One region of the Streptomyces hamibioticus genome, then DNA from elsewhere that is predicted to be linked to it. Evidence: riboswitches for the same ligand, from Rfam matches in the RefSeq annotation. Region 1 holds a riboswitch; each other region holds the start of a gene.
What was found. Region 1 has a riboswitch for cobalamin ahead of ACLGIH_RS07800 (energy-coupling factor ABC transporter permease). Riboswitches for the same ligand answer to the same signal wherever they lie in the genome.
Positions count from the first base shown of each region.

Region 1 (4,717 bases):
TGCCGTCGGGGTGCACCTCGCGGTACTTCACACCGAGGGTGACCTCGACGAACTTGGTGGCCATGCCCAGCAGGCCGCACAGGATCATCCAGAAGGTGGCGCCGGCGCCGCCGATGGAGACGGCGACGGCCACACCGGCGATGTTGCCGAGACCGACGGTGCCCGAGACGGCTGCGGTCAGCGCCTGGAAGTGGTTGACCTCACCGGCCGACCCCTTCTCGTCGAACTTGCCGCGTACCACGTCGACGGCGAGCCGGAACTTCCGGAGCTGGACGAAACCGAACCAGCCGGTGAACACGAGACCCGCGACCACGAGCCAGGCGACGATGAGCGGAAGGTCCGTACCCCCGACGGGGACGGCGTAGAAGACGACTTCCCCGAGCCAGGTGGCTATGGGCTCGAAGAATCCGCTGACGGCTTCGTCGACGGAGTTGGTGATGGAGTCGAGTGACACAGTGGCTACCTCGATGGCGCAGGACCGGTGCAGGGGAGTGGCACCGGCGGGATGTGCGGTCTTAGAGCGAACGCCGTTGTCCGATCGGCGACCCTGGGTGGGTCGGTCCGTGGGCTCGGAGCGTGATCACCCTGGTCGTGCAGTCGACGTGTGTGCCGACACTCCGCCGAGTGGCGAGCCGTGGTGCCACCTGCGGAGTTGCGCATGTCTACCATGGGCTCCGCGCATTTTTTAGTGGCGCAGGTCACATCACGGTCAGTCACTTCGGAAAATGCCAGCGATCGCAACCGGACCGTTATCCGGAACGCGAGGTCCGTTCACCGGACACATAATTCCGGTTCATTCAGTCGTGAACCGGTCCCGCCGTCAGTTCGGCCAGCTCCTCCGGGGTCCGCGGGCCCGGCGCTGCCCCGGTCAGTGTGCCCTGGGCCCGCAGCAGCCGCGCCACCGCCACCCCCCACGGCAGCCGCAGCCCGGCCTCCCGCAGCAGGTCCGGGCGGGCCAGCGTGGCCGCCGTCGGGCCGGTGTGCACGCCGGACGGCGTGAGGACCGCCGCCTCGTCGGACCAGCGCAGGGCGAGGTCGACGTCGTGGGTGGCCATCACCACGGTGGTGCCGTCCGCGCGGAGCCCGTCCAGGGTGGCCAGCAGCCGCTCCTGGCCGTCCGGGTCCAGCCCGGCGGTCGGCTCGTCCAGGATCAGCACCCGGGGCCGCATCGCGACGGCCCCCGCGATCGCCGCCCGCTTGCGCTGCCCGTACGACAGCAGGTGGGTGGGCCGGTCGGCCAGCGCGGCGATGTCCAGCGCGGCCAGCGCCTCCTTAACCCGGGCCCGCACCTCGGTGTCCGGCAGACCGAGGTTGAGCGGCCCGAACGACACGTCCTGGGCCACCGACGCGGCGAACAACTGGTCGTCCGGGTCCTGCACCACCAGCTGCACGGTGGTCCGCAGCCGGGTCAGCCCCCTGCGGTCGTACGCCACCGGCTCGCCCGCCACCGTCAGGCGGCCCGGGTGCGGCCGCAGCCCGCCGCTGAGCAGCCGCATCAGCGTGGTCTTGCCGCTGCCGTTGCGGCCCAGCAGGGCGAGCGCCCGCCCCTCGGGCACCTCGAAGTCGACCGCGCGCAGCACGGTGGGCCCGTCCTCGTACGCGAAGGAGGCGCCCCGCAGGGCGATGAGGGCGGACTCGCTCACGACAGTGGCCTTTCCAGTACGAAGGTGAGGGCGGCCAGCGCCGCCAGCAGCGCGAGGCTCGCGGCCGTGAACGGCACCGAGACGCGGGCCTCGGGCACCAGCACCCGCAGCGTGCCGTCGTAGCCGCGTCCGGCGAGCCCGGCCTGGAGCCGCGCCGCCCGGTCGAAGGAGCGCACGAACGCCGTCGCGCCGAGCCCGGCCAGCGACCGCCAGGCGGCGGCCCGCGTGGTGTGCCCCAGCCGGGCCGCCTGGGCCTGCCGCACCCGCCGCACCGAGTCGAGCAGCAGGAAGCTCATCCGGTACGTCACCAGCGCCACGTCGACGACCGGCGCGGGCACCCCGGCCCGCACCAGGCGGGGCAGCAGATCGGACATCGGGGTGGTGAACGCGAACAGCAGCACCCCGAGCGAGGCTGCCGAGGTGCGCAGCAGCAGCCCGCCCGCCCGAGCCGGTCCGCCGTCGGCCAGGGACACGAACGCGTCCGCGCCGCCGACCTGCACGAGCAGCGGCAGCGCCCCGGTCACGCAGAAGCCGAGCGGCACCCGGTACGCCCGCCACAGCCGCCGCCCCGGCACACCCGCCGGGCCCAGCAGCACCGCCAGCGCCGTCACCAGTACCAGTGCCGCGCCCGGCCAGGGCGGCAGCGAGATCGCGAGCACCGTGAGGCCCAGCCCCAGCACGGCCTTGTCCACGGGATGGCGGCGGCGCCAGCGACTGGCGTGCGCCGCGGCGTCGATCGGCAGCACTCAGTCCCCTGCGGGAGCGTCCGGCCGGGCCGCCGCCCGGGCCCGCTCCTCGCCCTGCCGCCGTCCCCGGCGCAGACCGAAGTAGTACGCGAGCACGCCGGCGCCGAGGGCCGCCTGCACGGCGAACAGCGCGGACTCGATCTCCCCGGACGGGGGTTCGTACAGCGGCGAGAACCACGGCTCGTAGTCCGGGTCGATCTCGGTGATCGCCGTCTCCGCCTCGGCGTCGGCGCCGGAGAACGGCTCCTCCTTGCGGTCGCCGAGCCCGAACACCAGCGGCAGCACCGCGAGCGCGGCCACCGCGAGCAGCAGCAGGGCGTCGATCCTCGTGTCGCGCTTCACCGGGCCGCCGCCTCCTGCCCCGCCGTCTTCGCCTTCGTCCTGGTCACCAGCACGCCCAGCCGGGTCAGTTCGCCCTTGCTGGACCGCACCAGCAGCCGCATCACGAGGACCGTGAGGAGCCCCTCGCTCACCGCGAGCGGGATCTGCGTCACCGCGAAGATCGAACCGAACTTGCCGAGCGCGCCCAGGAATCCGCTGCCCGGGTCCGGGAAGGCGAGCGCCAGCTGGACGGACGTGACGCAGTAGGTGGACAGGTCGGCGACGAACGCGCCGCAGAACACGGCGGCCATCAGCGGCGCGTCGCAGCGGCGCAGCAGCCGGTAGGCGCCGTACCCGGCCCACGGCCCGACGATCGCCATGGAGAAGACGTTGGCGCCGAGCGTGGTCAGCCCGCCGTGGGCCAGCAGCAGCGCCTGGAACAGCAGTGTGATGGTGCCCAGCACCGCCATGACCGGCGGCCGGAACAGGATGGCGCCCAGCCCGGTGCCGGTCGGATGGGAGCAACTCCCGGTCACCGACGGCAGTTTCAGGGCGGACAGCACGAACGTGAAGGCTCCGGAGGCGCCGAGGAGCAGGGTGCTCTCCGGGTGCTCCCTGACCTCACGGGTGAGTGACCGTACTCCGTGGACGACGAACGGCGCTGACGCGGCGCCCCAGGCGACCGCGTGCGCCGGAGGCAGAAAGCCCTCGGCTATGTGCATGGCTCGGCAGACCCTCTCCAACACCTCGTGGATGGTTGACGCGCCTCGGCCGGTCTCCTGGCTGACGGGTACCACCGCCCGAACTCCGCCTTCCCGGGTCCGTGGAGGACCCAGTGGCTGCCCGTGAGGGCCGGAGCCGGACTTCCCGATCACAGTGGCGAGGGCCGCACCGGCATTGCACCGGATTTCCCGTTCACCAAGGCGTGGTGACAGTAGTGCGCCCGCACCGGCAGTGACAAGGGCGTACGGGGCGCTCGGACCGAGGTCACACGCCCCCTGTGCCGTCAATCGCGCCGGTCACGCTCCGACCGCCGCGCTTGACGGGCATCGTCCTGGCCGCACTCAGCCTCGTCGCCCAGTTCGTGTTCCTGCCGTACGCGCCCGTCTGGTCGGTGATCACGATGGCGATCGACGTCTTCGTCATCCGGGCCCCGGCCCGCCGCCAGGAGGAGGCCGAGAGAGTCCGACCGCCTCGGCCTCGTCCTGGCGGATCGCTCGCGCCCGGCGGCTCCGCGCTCAGCGCCGCAGCAGCCGCGCCACCCCCGCCGCCGCACCGGCCGCGGCCAGCCCGGCACCCGCCAGGGCCAGGGCCCGGCCCGGCCGGCCCGGGGGCGCCGGGCGGGCGCCGGGCGCGGTGCCGTAGGCGCTGCCGGGGGCGTCGGGGAGCGCCGAGGCCAGCAGCTCCGCCAGATGCACGGCCTCGTGGCCGCCGCTGTCGAACTCGTGGACCTGGGTGCGGCAGCTGAAGCCGTCGGCGAGCACGACGGTCCCCGCGTCCTCGTCCCGCAGCCGCGGCAGCAGCACCCGCTCCGCGCACGCCTCGCTGACCTCCTCATGGCCGCGCTCGAACCCGAAGTTGCCGGCCAGTCCGCAGCAGCCGGAGTCCAGCCGCTCCACGTCCACCCCGGCGCGGCGCAGCAGTTCCCGGTCGGCGTCCCAGCCCAGCACCGCGTGCTGGTGGCAGTGCACCTGGGCCAGCGCACGAGCGGACCGGTCGGGCACCTGCGGCGGCCGGTAGCCGGGGGAGTGCTCGGTGAGCAGCCCGGCCAGGGTCACCGTCTGGTCCCGCAGCCTGCGCACGTCCTGGTCGCCGGGGAACAGCTCGGCCGCGTCCGCCCGGAACACGGCCGCGCAGCTCGGCTCCAGGACCACCACGAGACCGCCCTCCCGGACGTGCCCGGCCAGCCGCCGCACGGTCCGGGTCAGGATCTTCTCGGCGGTGCCGAGCTGCCCGGTGGAGATCCAGGTCAGCCCGCAGCACAGCGGCTCGGTGGGCAGCTCCACC
Region 1 is NZ_JBKKQY010000001.1:1,735,213-1,739,929, reverse strand. It holds gene ACLGIH_RS07820 (alanine/glycine:cation symporter family protein) at 1-454, opposite strand, end outside; gene ACLGIH_RS07815 (ATP-binding cassette domain-containing protein) at 798-1,643, opposite strand; gene cbiQ (cobalt ECF transporter T component CbiQ) at 1,640-2,389, opposite strand; gene ACLGIH_RS07805 (energy-coupling factor ABC transporter substrate-binding protein) at 2,390-2,731, opposite strand; gene ACLGIH_RS07800 (energy-coupling factor ABC transporter permease) at 2,728-3,432, opposite strand; cobalamin riboswitch at 3,463-3,648, opposite strand; partial or broken gene ACLGIH_RS35050 (DUF7144 family membrane protein) at 3,747-3,887, shown strand; gene ACLGIH_RS07790 (FAD-binding and (Fe-S)-binding domain-containing protein) at 3,949-4,717, opposite strand, start outside.

Region 2 (4,717 bases), 350 kb from region 1:
GCGGTGCCGCGCTCTACCTGCCCGCCAACAAGGCGTATCTCGTGCACGGCGTCGACGACGAGCGCCGTCCGGCGTTCCTGTCGGCGGGCAACGCGGCACTCAACGCCGGGATGGCGGTCGGCCCGCTCATCGCCGGACCATTCGTCCTGTCCTCGCCCGGCTGGCTGTTCGCGGCCGTCACGGCGCTGTTCCTCGCGGTCACAGCGGGACACGCACGGTTGCCCGGAACCGACGGGACCTATCCCACCAAATCGGAGGAAACGGCCCGCTCGGGCCTTCTCGTCGGCGTGGCACTCCTGCCGTTCGCCGCCAACGCGCTGGCCTTCTACCTCTACTTCCACTTCCAGCACTTCCTGGCGGTGTACGCCGTCGAGCGCGCCTCCAGCGCCTTCTACAGCATGGTGCTGTTGCTCTGCTTCACGCTGGTCATCGTCGTACAGCCGCTCGCGTCCGGCCTGATCCGGCGCATGCCGTACGTCCTCGCCCTCGCGGTCGGGTTCACGGGCCTGGCGGCGGGACTGGCCGTGCTGGCGGCCGGCACCCGGACGGCACTGCTGGCGGGCGGCGCGCTGATCACCCTCGGCGACATCGTGCTGTTCCTCAAGAACGACCTGGAGGCATTGCGCCGCAGCCCCCGCTCCGACGCCGTGGTCTTCGGCCAGCAGCGGCTGGCCGCGGGCCTGGGCGCCTGCGCGAGCGGCGTACTGGGCGGGCAGTTGTACGGCCTCGGCGAACGGGCCGGGCACACCGGTTGGTTCTGGCTGTTGGCAGCCGCCCAGTGTCTGCTGCTTCCCCCGCTTCTGCTCTCGCTGCGCCGTCGCACGGCGCGGCGCCCTGTCCCCGACGGCGACCATGAAGGAGCACTGACGCGCGATGACACGGACGGGCGGATTCCAGGACGATGACTTCTGGACCGAGTTCCACGACTTCCTCTTCTCCGAGCGGCGCTACGAGCAGGCCGAGGTACTGCTGGACACCTCTCCCCTGCTCGCCCTCCCCGACGGATCACGCGTGCTGGACCTGTGCTGCGGGCCGGGCGTCTTCACCGTGCCCCTCGCCCGCCGCGGGCACCGCGTGACCGGCGTTGACCTGAGCCCGGCCATGCTGGACCGGGCACGCAAGCGGTCGGCCGACGCCGGTGCCGAGGTGACGTACGTGCGGGCCGACGCCCGCGAGTACAGCGCACCGGGCGGCTTCGACGTCGTCCTCAACATGTTCACCTCCTTCGGGTACTTCGAGGACCCCGCCGACAACGCGCGTGTGCTGCGCACCATGCACACCTGCCTGGCGCCCGGCGGCACGCTCGTCCTGGACCTCGCCGGGAAAGAACTCCTGGCCCGCAATGCCACCCCGCCCAAAGTGGTGCGGCGGGGCGACGACCTGATGGTGCAGACAGACACCGTCCTGGACGAGTGGGCGCGGCTGCGCAGCGAGTGGGTGCTGGTTCGGGGCGAGCGGGTGACGCGAGCCACCTTGACGTGGTTCGTGTACAGCGCGGTGGAGCTTCGCCGGATGGCCGAGGATGCGGGTTTCGGCCGCGTGGAGGTCTTCGGCGGGTTCGACGGACGCCCCTACGACGAGAACGCCGAGCGGCTCGTGCTGCGAGCGGTGCGCGAAGCGTGACGAAGGCGCGGGCGTGCGGCCGGGTCCGCACGCCCTTTTGCCGCCGACTCGGAGGAACGTGGGATCACCTGGTCATCGCCGCGACGGGAGACAGGAAGCCGGTGCGAATCCGGCACGGTCCCGCCACGGTGACCGGGGAGCACCCCTCCGAGATGCCACTGCGCACGGCGCGGGAAGGCGGAGGGAACGTCGATCCGGGAGTCAGGACACTGGTCCGTCGCGGGCCCGTCCCGAGGAGCGCGGACTCCAGGAGGCTTCACGTGTCCCAGCTGTTCACCCCTGCCCTCACGCGCGGGTTCCTTCGTACCACGGCCGCTGCCGTGTCTCTCACGTCAGTGCTGCTGACCGTCGGCTGCGGTTCATCCGACGAGAGCGGTGGGGACGCGAACGCCGGCGCGGCCGTGCCCGCGGGCTTTCCGGTCACGATCGACAACTGCGGTGTGAAGACGACATACGACGGGCCGCCGTCACGGGTGGTCACTATCCACCAGCACCCGGCCGAGCTCATGCTCGCCCTCGGCCTGAAGGACCGCCTGGCCGGAACGGCCTTCCCCGACTCCGCGGTCCTGCCCGAGCTGAAGAAGGACTACGAGTCCGTCCCGGAACTGGCGGAGAGGGAACCGTCCTTCGAGACCGTCCTGGACGCCGAACCCGACCTCGTCTACGGCGGCTACGGCAGCGCCTTCGACGAGAAAGAGGGCCGCTCCCGCGAGGCGTTCGCCGACGCCGGCATCGACACCTACCTCAACCGCGAGTACTGCGGAAGAAGCAGGTGACGATGAAGGACACCTACGACGAGATCCGCACCATCGGCAAGATCTTCGGCGTTCCGGACCGAGCCGACAAACTGGTCGCCGACCTCGAAGGCCGCGTCGGCAAGGCCGCCGACAAAGTCGAAGGCGAGCCCGAGGTGCCCGTCTTCGTCTACGACAGTGGCGACAAAAGCGCTTTCACCGCGGGCGGCAAGAGCCTGGGCACCGAACTGATCCGGCTGGCCGGCGGCGAGAACGTCTTCACCGACCTCGACGACGTCTTCCGTGACGTCTCCTGGGAGCAGGTCGTCGAGCGCAAGCCGGAAGTCATCGCCATCTATGACTACGCCGGTGCCGGAAGCGTCGAGGAGAAGAAGAAGTTCCTGCTCTCCCAGCCCGCGCTCGCCGACGTACCCGCCGTCAGGAACAAGCGGTTCGTCGTCCTGCCGCTGACCGCCACCCTGGTCGGCATCGGCTCGGCCTACGCGGTCGAGGACCTGGCCCGCGGGCTGCACCCGGAGATCCGGTGACTCAGGCCGCCACCGGCGCGCCCGCCGAACGGACCGTGCAACGACGGAAGGCCACCGGCTCGGGAGCAGGCCGTGCGCGGCTGGCCGTCACGCTGCTGGTGCTCACCGCGTTGCTCGTCGTCTCCGCCACGGCGGGCCTCGCGATCGGCTCCGTGCATGTCCGCCGGGCCAGGTGTGGGGCATCGTGACGCACGCGCTGGGCGCCGAATGGCAGGAACCGGACTGGTCAAGGGCCCGGGAGACCATCGTGGTGGACGTACGGGCACCGCGGGTACTGCTCGGTGCGGTCACCGGCGCCGGCCTGGCGGTGATCGGCACCGCGCTGCAGGCCCTGGTGCGGAACCCTCTCGCAGAGCCGTACCTGCTCGGCGTCTCCTCCGGGGCGTCGCTCGGCGCCGTCTCCGTGATCGTGTTCGGGTTCACCCTCTTCGGACCGGCCTCCCTGTCGGTGGCCGCCTTCGTGGGCGCCTTGGGCGCACTCCTGCTCGTGTACGCCACCGCCCGCACCGGCGGACGCATCACCTCGTCGCGGCTGGTGCTGTCCGGGGTGGCGATCGCGGCGGTGCTCACGGCGGTCCTCGATCTGCTGCTGCTCACCACCGACCGGGGCAATGAGGCCCGCGCGGTCCTCGCCTGGACCCTCGGCGGCCTGGGCGGTGTCAACTGGGGCACGCCGTGGCTGCCGAGCACGGCCCTGCTGCTCGGCATCGGCGTCCTCCTGGCGCAGGCCCGCAACCTGAACCTGCTGCTGGCCGGCGAGGAGGCGGCGACCACCATGGGGCTGGACGTGGCCCGCTTCCGCGCCCGTCTGTTCGTCCTGCTCTCCCTCGTCACGGGCGTGCTGGTCGCGGCGGCCGGACCGATCGGCTTCGTCGGCCTGATGAAGCCCCACACCGTGCGCCTGTTCGTCGGCGGCGACCACCGCCGGGTCCTGCCGACGGCAGCACTCGGCGGAGCGGTCTTCCTCGTCTGGGCCGACATCGCCGCACGGACGGTCGCCGCACCGATGGAGATACCCGTCGGTGTCCTCACGGCCCTGTGCGGCGGACCGTTCTTCCTGTGGCTGATGCGCCGCGACGCCCGGGGCGGCACCGACCGAGGAGTAGCATGACCGCGACCGAACTGGACGTCGACGGCGTCACGCTCACCGCCGGAGCCCGCCACCTGGTGCGCGACGTCTCCCTGACCGCCCGCCCGGGCGAGACCATCGGGCTCGTGGGCCCCAACGGCAGCGGCAAGTCCAGCCTTCTGCGCACCGTCTACCGGGTCCTGCGCCCCGCCACCGGTCAGGTCCGCGTCGACGGAGGTGACGCCTGGTCGCTACCGGTGCGGCACCTGGCTCGCACCGTGGCGGCGGTGGTCCAGGACTCGGCAGCCGTCTTCGACCTCACCGTCCGCGAGGTCGTCGCCATGGGCCGCACCCCGCACAAGCGGCTCCTCGCCGGTGACACTCCCCAGGACGCCGAAATCATCGACTCCGCGCTTTTGGCGGTCGACGCCGTCCACCTAGCCGACCGCCCCTTCGACCGGCTCTCCGGCGGCGAGCGTCAGCGCGTCCTCATCGCGCGCGCTCTCGCCCAGCAGCCCACCCTCCTTGTCCTCGACGAACCCACCAACCACCTCGACATCCGCCACCAACTGTCCGTGCTCGGCACTCTGCGCCGCCTGCCCGCCACCGTGCTGCTCGCCTGCACGACCTCAACCTGGCCGCCTACTACTGCGACCGCCTCTACGTACTGCATGCCGGTGAGGTCACCGCCTCCGGCTCCCCGCCGAAATCCTCACCCCGCGGCTTCTGGCCGAGGTCTACGG
Region 2 is NZ_JBKKQY010000001.1:1,389,025-1,393,741, forward strand. It holds gene ACLGIH_RS06295 (MFS transporter) at 1-905, shown strand, start outside; gene ACLGIH_RS06300 (class I SAM-dependent methyltransferase) at 874-1,623, shown strand; cobalamin riboswitch at 1,676-1,855, shown strand; partial or broken gene ACLGIH_RS06305 (ABC transporter substrate-binding protein) at 1,884-2,905, shown strand; partial or broken gene ACLGIH_RS06310 (FecCD family ABC transporter permease) at 2,902-4,016, shown strand; partial or broken gene ACLGIH_RS06315 (ABC transporter ATP-binding protein) at 4,013-4,717, shown strand, end outside.
Region 2: linked by a shared signal. The riboswitch ahead of ACLGIH_RS06305 (ABC transporter substrate-binding protein) and the one ahead of ACLGIH_RS07800 (energy-coupling factor ABC transporter permease) in region 1 are both predicted to bind cobalamin.

Region 3 (4,717 bases), 710 kb from region 1:
CGCGTACCAGCTCTGGCAGCGTGACCAGCGCGCCCGCCGGGGAGGTGGGCAGCGGTGAACGACGGCGTGAACGGCGTCGCACTCGGCGTCTTCGTCTTCTTCTTCCTGCTCGTCACGGTCCTGGGCTTCCTGGCCGCGCGCTGGCGCAAGGCCGAGAACGAGCACAGCCTCGACGAATGGGGCCTAGGCGGCCGCTCGTTCGGCACCTGGATCACCTGGTTCCTGCTCGGCGGCGACCTCTACACGGCGTACACCTTCGTCGCCGTCCCGGCCGCGATCTACGCGGCGGGCGCGGCCGGCTTCTTCGCGGTGCCGTACACCATCCTGGTCTACCCGCTGATCTTCACCTTCCTGCCCCGCCTGTGGTCGGTCTCGCACAAGCACGGCTACGTGACGACCTCCGACTTCGTGCGCGGCCGGTTCGGCTCGAAGGGCCTGTCGCTGGCGGTGGCCCTGACCGGCATCCTGGCGACCATGCCGTACATCGCGCTCCAGCTGGTCGGCATCCAGGCCGTGCTGGACGTGATGGGCATCGGCGGCGGCGAGGACACCAACTGGTTCATCAAGGACCTGCCGCTGCTGATCGCCTTCGGCGTGCTCGCGGCGTACACCTACTCGTCGGGGCTGCGCGCCCCCGCCCTGATCGCGTTCGTCAAGGACACGCTGATCTACATAGTGATCGCGGTGGCCATCATCTACATCCCGATCAAACTGGGCGGGTTCGACGACATCTTCGCCTCGGCCGAGGACAAGTTCACCGAGAGCGGCAAGGGCAGCCTGGTGCCGCCCGAGGCCGGCCAGTGGACGTACGCGACCCTGGCCCTGGGCTCGGCGCTCGCGCTGTTCATGTACCCGCACTCGATCACCGCGACGCTGTCCTCGCGCAGCCGTGAGGTGATCCGGCGCAACACCACGATCCTGCCGCTGTACTCGCTGATGCTGGGCATGCTCGCGCTGCTGGGCTTCATGGCGATCGCGGCCGGGGTGACGGTGGAGAACGGCCAGCTGGCGATCCCGCAGCTGTTCGAGAACATGTTCCCGGCCTGGTTCGCGGGCGTGGCCTTCGCGGCGATCGGCATCGGCGCGCTGGTCCCGGCGGCGATCATGTCCATCGCGGCGGCGAACCTCTTCACCCGCAACATCTACAAGGACTTCATCAAGCCGGACGCCACGCCCAAGGAGGAGACCCGGGTCTCCAAGCTGGTCTCACTGCTCGTGAAGGTGGGCGCGCTGGTCTTCGTCCTCGGCATGGACAAGACGGTGGCCATCAACTTCCAGCTGCTCGGCGGCATCTGGATCCTGCAGACCTTCCCGGCCCTGGTCGGCGGCCTGTTCACCCGCTGGTTCCACCGCTGGGCGCTGCTCGCCGGCTGGGCCGTCGGCATGGTCTACGGCACGCTCGCCGCGTACGGCGTCTCGACGCCGACGCAGAAGCACTTCGGCGGCTCCTCCAAGGAGATCCCGGGCATCGGCGAGATCGGGTACATCGGCCTCACGGCCTTCGTGCTGAACGTCGTCGTCACGGTGGTGCTGACGCTGGTCCTGCGGGCCGTCAAGGCCCCGGACGGGGTGGACGAGACCAAGCCCGAGGACTACACGGCGGACGCCGGGGACCCGGGCGTGCAGGTCGAGCTGCCGCCGGCCACCGCGGGGTCCTCACACTGAGGTCCTCGCGCTGGGGTCGCCGTTCGTCCGCCGCTCGGTTGCGGCCGAGCGCGCCCACGCGGCGGAGCCGCACATCGACGCACGGGCCGTCGGAGAAATCCGGCGGCCCGTTGTCGTACCGGTCGGGCAGACTCGGGGCCATGGACATCGTCATCCGGCGGGCGGACCCCGCCGAGTACCGCGCTCTCGGCGAGATCACCGCGCAGGCCTATCTCCAGGACGGGCTGCTGGACTTCGGGGAGAGCGACGCCTACCTCGGTGAACTGAGGGACGTGGCGAAGCGGGCCGCGGCGGCCGAGGTGCTGGTCGCCGTGGACGGCGAGGAGCTGCTGGGCGGGGTCACCTTCGTGCCGTCCGGCGGTCCGATGGCCGACATCGCCGGGCCGGGCGAGGCGGAGATACGGATGCTGGCCGTGGCCCGGGCGGCCCGTGGCCGGGGCGCCGGGGAGGCCCTCGTCCGTGCCTGCGTCGACCGGGCGCGGGCCGTGGAGGGCTGCGTGCGGATCGTGCTGTCGAGCCAGCGCACCATGCACGCCGCGCACCGGGTCTACGGTCGTCTGGGCTTCGCCCGCACGCCCGAGCGGGACTGGAATCCGCTCCCGCAGATCGACGACATCACGCTGATCACCTACGAGCTGACGCTCTGACACCACCGGCGGCAGCGCCGGACGCCCCACCCAGGACACAACATCTGGGGGTGCCACCGGAACCCGGCACAAGATGTATGCTCATGCTCGCTGTCGCCGCAGGGGAATCCGGTGCGAATCCGGAACTGTCCCGCAACGGTGTACTTGCGTGTGTCCATACGCGTGCCGTGTGCCCATACGCCTGTTCAGTCCGAGGACCTGCCGACAGTGCGCCCGGCCGTCCGGTCCGGGTGCCCTGACGTCCGGGCCTCGTGGAATGGGCCGGTGGACGCGACGCCGCGCGCGCTCGTGAGCTGCCCCCTGCCCTCCACAAGGCCCAGTGCCGAGCGAGGGAGTGCTCCACGTGACCATCGCGCCAGCCGACCCGGCTTCAGCGACCCCGGTGACCGCTTCGGCGTCCCCGGTGACGGCTTCGCCGACGCCGGTGACCGAGGAACCCGACGGGCCCGGTGCCGCGCTGCTGCGGACCCTGACCGAGCTGACCGCCGACCTCCCCGACGCCGACCCCGGCCGGGTCGCCGCCGCCGCGCTGCGCGGCCGGTCCGCCCACGCGGACGAGTCCGAGCTGCGTGAGCTGGCCACCGAGGCCGCGGCCGGCCTGATCTCGGAGGACCCGGTCTACTCCCGGCTGGCCGCCCGGCTGCTGACCATCGGCATCCGCGCCGAGGCCGCTTCCCAGGGCGTGGTGACGTTCACCGACTCCGTCGCCGTCGGCCACCGCGAGGGCCTGATCGCCGACCGCACCGCCGCGTTCGTCCGGCTGCACGCCGCGCGCCTGGACGCCCTGGTCGACCCGGCGGCCGACGACCGGTTCGGCTACTTCGGGCTGCGCACGCTGCACAGCCGCTATCTGCTCCGGCACCCGGTCACGCGCAAGGTCGTCGAGACGCCCCAGCACTTCCTGCTGCGCGTCGCGGCCGGCCTCGCCGAGGACGACTCCGCCCACTCGGTGGACGAGGTCGCCGCGCTCTACGGCCTGATGAGCCGCCTGGACTACCTCCCCTCCTCCCCCACCCTCTTCAACTCCGGCACCCGGCACCCCCAGATGTCGTCCTGCTACCTCCTGGACTCCCCCGAGGACCAGCTGGACTCCATCTACGAGCGCTACCACCAGGTCGCCCGCCTCTCCAAGCACGCCGGCGGCATCGGCCTGTCCTACTCCCGCATCCGCAGCCGCGGTTCGCTGATCCGCGGCACCAACGGGCACTCCAACGGCATCGTCCCGTTCCTGAAGACCCTCGACGCCTCGGTCGCCGCCGTGAACCAGGGCGGCCGGCGCAAGGGTGCCGCCGCGGTCTACCTGGAGACCTGGCACTCCGACATCGAGGAGTTCCTGGAACTGCGCGACAACACCGGCGAGGACGCCCGGCGCACCCACAACCTCAACCTCGCGCACTGGGTCCCGGACGAGTTCATGCGCCGGGTCGCCGCCGACGAGCAGTGGTCGCTGTTCTCCCCGTCGGACGTGCCCGAGCTGGTGGACCTGTGGGGCGAGGCGTTCGACGCCGCCTACCGCGAGGCGGAGCGCAAGGGGCTGGCGAAGAAGACGCTGCCCGCCCGGGAGCTGTACGGCCGGATGATGCGCGCCCTCGCGCAGACCGGCAACGGCTGGATGACCTTCAAGGACGCCGCCAACCGCACCGCCAACCAGACGGCGGAGCCTGGCCACGTCATCCACTCCTCCAACCTCTGCACGGAGATCCTGGAGGTCACCAGCGACGACGAGACCGCGGTCTGCAACCTGGGCTCGGTCAACCTCGGCGCGTTCGTCGACCCGGCCGCCGGGGACATCGACTGGGAACGGCTGGACGCCACCGTCCGCACCGCCGTCACCTTCCTGGACCGCGTGGTCGACATCAACTACTACCCGACCGAGCAGGCCGGCCGCTCCAACGCCAGGTGGCGCCCGGTGGGCCTCGGCGCCATGGGCCTCCAGGACGTCTTCTTCCGGCTGCGGCTGCCCTTCGACTCGCCGGAGGCCAAGGCGCTGTCCACCCGGATCGCCGAGCGGATCATGCTCGCCGCCTACGAGGCGTCCGCCGGCCTCGCCGAGCGCAACGGCCCGCTGCCGGCCTGGGACCGGACCCGCACCGCGCGGGGCGTGCTGCACCCCGACCACTACGACGTGGAACTGACCTGGCCGGAGCGCTGGGACGCGCTGCGCGAGCGGATCGCCGCCGTCGGCATGCGCAACTCCCTGCTGCTGGCCATCGCGCCCACCGCCACGATCGCCTCGATCGCCGGCGCCTACGAGTGCATCGAGCCGCAGGTGTCCAACCTGTTCAAGCGCGAGACGCTGTCGGGAGAGTTCCTCCAGGTCAACTCCTACCTGGTGGACGACCTCAAGCGGCTCGGCGTCTGGGACGCCCGCACCCGGGAGGCGCTGCGCGAGGCCAACGGCTCGG
Region 3 is NZ_JBKKQY010000001.1:2,447,613-2,452,329, forward strand. It holds gene ACLGIH_RS10825 (DUF3311 domain-containing protein) at 1-58, shown strand, start outside; gene mctP (monocarboxylate uptake permease MctP) at 55-1,665, shown strand; gene ACLGIH_RS10835 (GNAT family N-acetyltransferase) at 1,806-2,312, shown strand; cobalamin riboswitch at 2,390-2,532, shown strand; gene ACLGIH_RS10840 (ribonucleoside-diphosphate reductase subunit alpha) at 2,656-4,717, shown strand, end outside.
Region 3: linked by a shared signal. The riboswitch ahead of ACLGIH_RS10840 (ribonucleoside-diphosphate reductase subunit alpha) and the one ahead of ACLGIH_RS07800 (energy-coupling factor ABC transporter permease) in region 1 are both predicted to bind cobalamin.

Region 4 (4,717 bases), 4.2 Mb from region 1:
CCTCCCGCGCGTTCTCGCGAGCGTCTTCCCGCGCGTTCTCGCCCGCCCGCCCGCCGCGTGCCTCCGTCACCACCGGCACCTCCTCCAGGGCGCTCGCGCGCCCCCGTCGCCCCGCCGTCGACCGGCCTCGCGGCGATCCTGCCAGGCGCGCCCGCCGGAGCGCCGCCGGGCGGGCTGCCGGAGGCCGGAGCCGGCCGCCGGAAAGGGGCGTGACCTGGCACTCCGTCGGCTCTCAGGCCGGCGACGAGTCCCCCCGACGGGCGACGTGTCCCGACGGCTGCACCCTGCCGGGTGACCAACGTCTCCTCGACGGGTCCCCGGTTCGGCTGAAAGCGTCCGCCCGGGCGGCTGACCCCCGGTAACGGCCGGAATCAGGCGGACGCGGGCGGCCCTACGGGCCGGGGGCGGGCCGCGCGGTAGCGGCGACCCCGCTTCCGGACACCGTGAAGCCCCGCCCAGTTCATCTTCCGTTCACCCACGTTACCTACGTTCGACGCGCCAACGACCTCGAACGATTGCCTGGGTAAATGGAAAGCTTCTCGCTGATCCTCGCGATTGTGGTGGTAACCGCACTCGCGTTCGATTTCACGAACGGTTTCCACGACACCGCGAACGCGATGGCCACGACCATTTCCACGGGCGCCATGAGGCCCAAGGTCGCGGTGGCCATGTCCGCCGTCCTCAACCTGGTGGGCGCCTTCCTCTCGGTGGAGGTCGCCAACACCATCTCCAAGGGTCTCGTCGACGAGACCGGCATCCGTCCCGAGGTCATCTTCGCCGCACTGGTCGGCGCGATCCTCTGGAATCTGCTGACCTGGCTGGTCGGGCTCCCGTCCAGCTCCTCGCACGCCCTCATGGGCGGTCTCATCGGTGCCGCCGTCGCCTCGGCCGGCATCGGCGCGGTCAACGGCGACGTGCTCGTCACCAAGGTCCTGATCCCGGCGATCGCCGCCCCGCTGGTCGCGGGCCTCGCGGCGATGCTCGGCGCCCGGCTGACGTACAAGCTGGGCAAGAAGTCCGACGGCACGCAGGCGGCCCAGAAGGGCTACCGCGCCGGGCAGATCGCCTCCGCGGGCCTGGTCTCGCTGGCCCACGGCACCAACGACGCCCAGAAGACGATGGGTGTCATCACCCTGGCCCTGGTCACCGGTGGCGCCCTCGCCCCCGACTCGGACCCGCCCATGTGGGTCATCCTCTCCGCGGGCATCGCCATCGCGCTCGGCACCTACCTCGGCGGCTGGCGGATCATCCGCACCATGGGCAAGGGCCTGACCGACCTCCAGCCGCAGCAGGGCTTCGCCGCCCAGACCAGCGCGGCCACGGTCATCCTGGCCTCCTCCCACCTCGGCTTCTCCCTCTCCACCACGCACTCCGTCTCCGGCGCGGTGATGGGCTCGGGTCTCGGCCGCAAGGGCGGTGTGGTCCGCTGGTCCACGGCCACCCGGATGTTCGTCGCCTGGGGCCTGACGCTGCCGGCCGCGGCCCTGGTCGCCGCCGTCGCGGAGTGGGTCACCGGCTTCGGCGACTGGGGCACGGCGGCCGTCGCGGTCTTCCTCGTCGTCTCCAGCGCCGCGATCTGGAAGATCTCCCGGCGCGAGGTGGTCGACCACACCAACGTCAACGACCACGAGCCCGCGCAGACCGGTGTGGTGACCCAGGCCGTGGCCGCCGTGACCCCGCCGCCCACGTCCGCCGCCGAGGAGCTGGTGGCCACCGTCCCGGCCCAGGGCGACGTCCGCGACGCCAAGACCCCGTCGACCACCACCGTCTGAGCCCGCAGGAGTAAGCACCATGAAGATCGACTGGGCAGCCCTCGGCTCCGTCTTCGGGGTCAGTCTCGTGACCACCGTGGCCCTGGTGGGCCTGTTCGTCCTCGGCATCGCCGGCCTCGCCCGCAAGGAGCGGGCCGCGGAGCAGGGCGGCGGCGCGGCCCTCGCCGTCACCGGCGCCTACGCCTGCTTCGCGGCGTGCGCGGCGGCGGTGGCGTACGGCATCTATCTGATCGTCGCCTGACCCAGGGCACCGGGAGGGGTGCGGGACGGACAGCACCGTCCCGCACCCCTTTCGCGTGCCCGCGCACACCTCCCGGGTGTGGGGCTCCGCACACTCCCCCCTCGCAGGTCAACGGCAAGTTGACGGGTGTTCGCGGGCCGTGGTGGACTTCCCGAGCCAATACGGCGGCAGGAGAGGAAGCCGGTGCGAATCCGGCGCGGTCCCGCCACTGTCACCGGGGGCTCGTCCCCCGGGAGCCAGGAACTCTCACCGCCGATTTCGTCGAACCAGGGCGCGGACACCCTGAGTGAGGACAATCGCCATGCACGGCTGCTGCCGACCGAGGAACACCCGCGACACTTCGCCCTTCCGCACGCTCGGCTGAACCGATGCGGGCCGAACGCGTCTTCGCGTACGGCGCCGCCGCCGGCCTGCTCGGCGACCTGGTCCTCGGCGATCCGCGCCGCGGGCACCCGGTCGCCGCGTTCGGGCGGGCCGCCGGTGCCGTGGAACGGGTGCTGTGGCGCGACCACCGCGGCTGGGGCGCGCTGCACACGGCCGTGTGCGCCGGTGGCGCCGTCGCCCTCGGGGCCGCCGCCGCACGGGCCGTCCGCACCTCCCCCGCCGCCTCCGTCGCGCTGACCGGCGCCGCCACCTGGGCCGTCGTCGGTGGGACCTCGCTCGCCCGCGAGGCCGGTGCGATCGGGCGCGCGCTGCGGTCCGGGGACGTCGAGGCCGCCCGGGCGCGGCTGCCGCACCTGTGCGGCCGGGATCCACAGGCGCTGGACGCCGACGGGATCGCCCGGGCCGTCGTCGAGTCCGTCGCCGAGAACACCTCCGACGCGGTGGTCGGCGCGCTGGTGTGGGGCGCCGTCGGCGGCGTGCCGGGCCTGCTGGGCTTCCGGGCCGTGAACACCCTCGACGCCATGGTCGGCCACAAGTCCTCCCGGTACCGCCGCTACGGCTGGGCCTCCGCCCGCCTCGACGACCTGGCCGGCTGGCCGGGCGCCCGGCTCACCGCCGCCCTGGCCACCGTGGCCGGCGGCGATCCGCGCGGCGCCGTCCGGGCCTGGCGCGCCGACGCGGACGGGCATCCGAGCCCCAACGCCGGTCCCGTGGAGGCCGCGTTCGCGGGTGCCCTGGGCGTGCGGCTGGGCGGGACGCTCTCCTACGGCGGCCGGGTGGAGCACCGGCCCGTGCTCAACGGGGCGGCGGGACGCGCCGTCCGGGCCGACGACATCGACCGGGCCGTACGGCTCTCCCGGCGCGTGGGCTGGCTGGCGCTCGGCGTGTGCGCCGGCGCGCGGCTGCTGGCACGCCGGGTGGTCACGAAAGGACGGACGTCATGAACGGTGGGCTCCTGGTCGCCGGCACCACCTCCGACGCCGGCAAGAGCGTCGTCACGGCCGGTATCTGCCGCTGGCTGGTGCGGCAGGGCGTGAAGGTGGCGCCCTTCAAGGCGCAGAACATGTCGCTCAACTCCTTCGTCACCCGCGAGGGCGCGGAGATCGGCCGGGCGCAGGCCATGCAGGCCCAGGCCTGCCGCGTGGAGCCGACCGCGCTGATGAACCCGGTGCTGCTCAAGCCGGGCGGCGAGCGGAGCAGCCAGGTGGTGCTGCTCGGCAAGCCGGTCGGGGAGCTGAGCGCGCGCGGCTACCACGGCGGGCGGCAGCAGAAGCTGCTCGGCACCGTGCTGGACTGCCTCGCCGAGCTGCGGGGCACGTATGACGCGGTGATCTGTGAGGGGGCGGGCAGTCCGGCGGAGATCAACCTGCGCCGGACCGACATCGTGAACATGGGGATCGCCCGGGGGGCCGGGCTCCCCGTCCTCGTCGTCGGCGACATCGACCGCGGGGGTGTGTTCGCGTCCTTCTTCGGCACGGTGGCACTGCTGGCGCCCGAGGACCAGGCCCTGGTCGCCGGGTTCCTCGTCAACAAGTTCCGGGGCGACGTGTCGCTGCTGGAGCCGGGCCTCGACATGCTCCGGAACCTCACCGGGCGGCGGACGTACGGCGTCCTGCCCTTCCGGCACGGGCTCGGCATCGACGAGGAGGACGGGCTGCGGATCTCCCTGCGGGGGACGGTGCGGGAGTCGGTCGTCGCGCCGCCGCTCGGCGAGGACGTGCTGCGGGTCGCCGTCTGCGCGGTCCCGCTGATGTCCAACTTCACGGACGTGGACGCGCTGGCCGCCGAGCCGGGCGTCGTGGTGCGGTTCGTGGACCGGCCGGAGGAGCTGGCCGACGCCGATCTGGTGGTCGTGCCGGGGACACGCGGGACGGTCCGGGCGCTGGAGTGGCTGCGGGAGCGGGGCCTGGCGGACGCCCTCGTCCGCAGGGCCGCCGAGCAGCGGCCCCTGCTCGGCGTCTGCGGCGGCTTCCAGCTCCTCGGCGAGCACATCGAGGACGACGTCGAGAGCCGCCGGGGCCACGTCGACGGGCTCGGCGTCCTGCCCGTGCGGGTGCGGTTCGCCCGCGAGAAGACCCTCACCCGGCCCGCGGGCGAGGCCCTCGGCGAGCAGGTCGAGGGCTACGAGATCCACCACGGGGTCGCCGAGGTCCTCGGTGGCGAAGCGTTCATCTCCGATGGCGGTGGACGCAGCCTGGACGGCTGCCGGGTCGGCCAGACCTGGGGCACGCACTGGCACGGCTCGCTGGAGTCGGACGGATTCCGGCGGGCGTTCCTGCGCGAGGTGGCCGCCGCCGCGGGCCGCCGCTTCGTGCCGGCC
Region 4 is NZ_JBKKQY010000001.1:5,893,834-5,898,550, reverse strand. It holds gene ACLGIH_RS26735 (class II aldolase/adducin family protein) at 1-70, opposite strand, end outside; gene ACLGIH_RS26730 (inorganic phosphate transporter) at 528-1,772, shown strand; gene ACLGIH_RS26725 (hypothetical protein) at 1,792-2,013, shown strand; cobalamin riboswitch at 2,162-2,281, shown strand; gene ACLGIH_RS26720 (cobalamin biosynthesis protein) at 2,382-3,341, shown strand; gene ACLGIH_RS26715 (cobyric acid synthase) at 3,338-4,717, shown strand, end outside.
Region 4: linked by a shared signal. The riboswitch ahead of ACLGIH_RS26720 (cobalamin biosynthesis protein) and the one ahead of ACLGIH_RS07800 (energy-coupling factor ABC transporter permease) in region 1 are both predicted to bind cobalamin.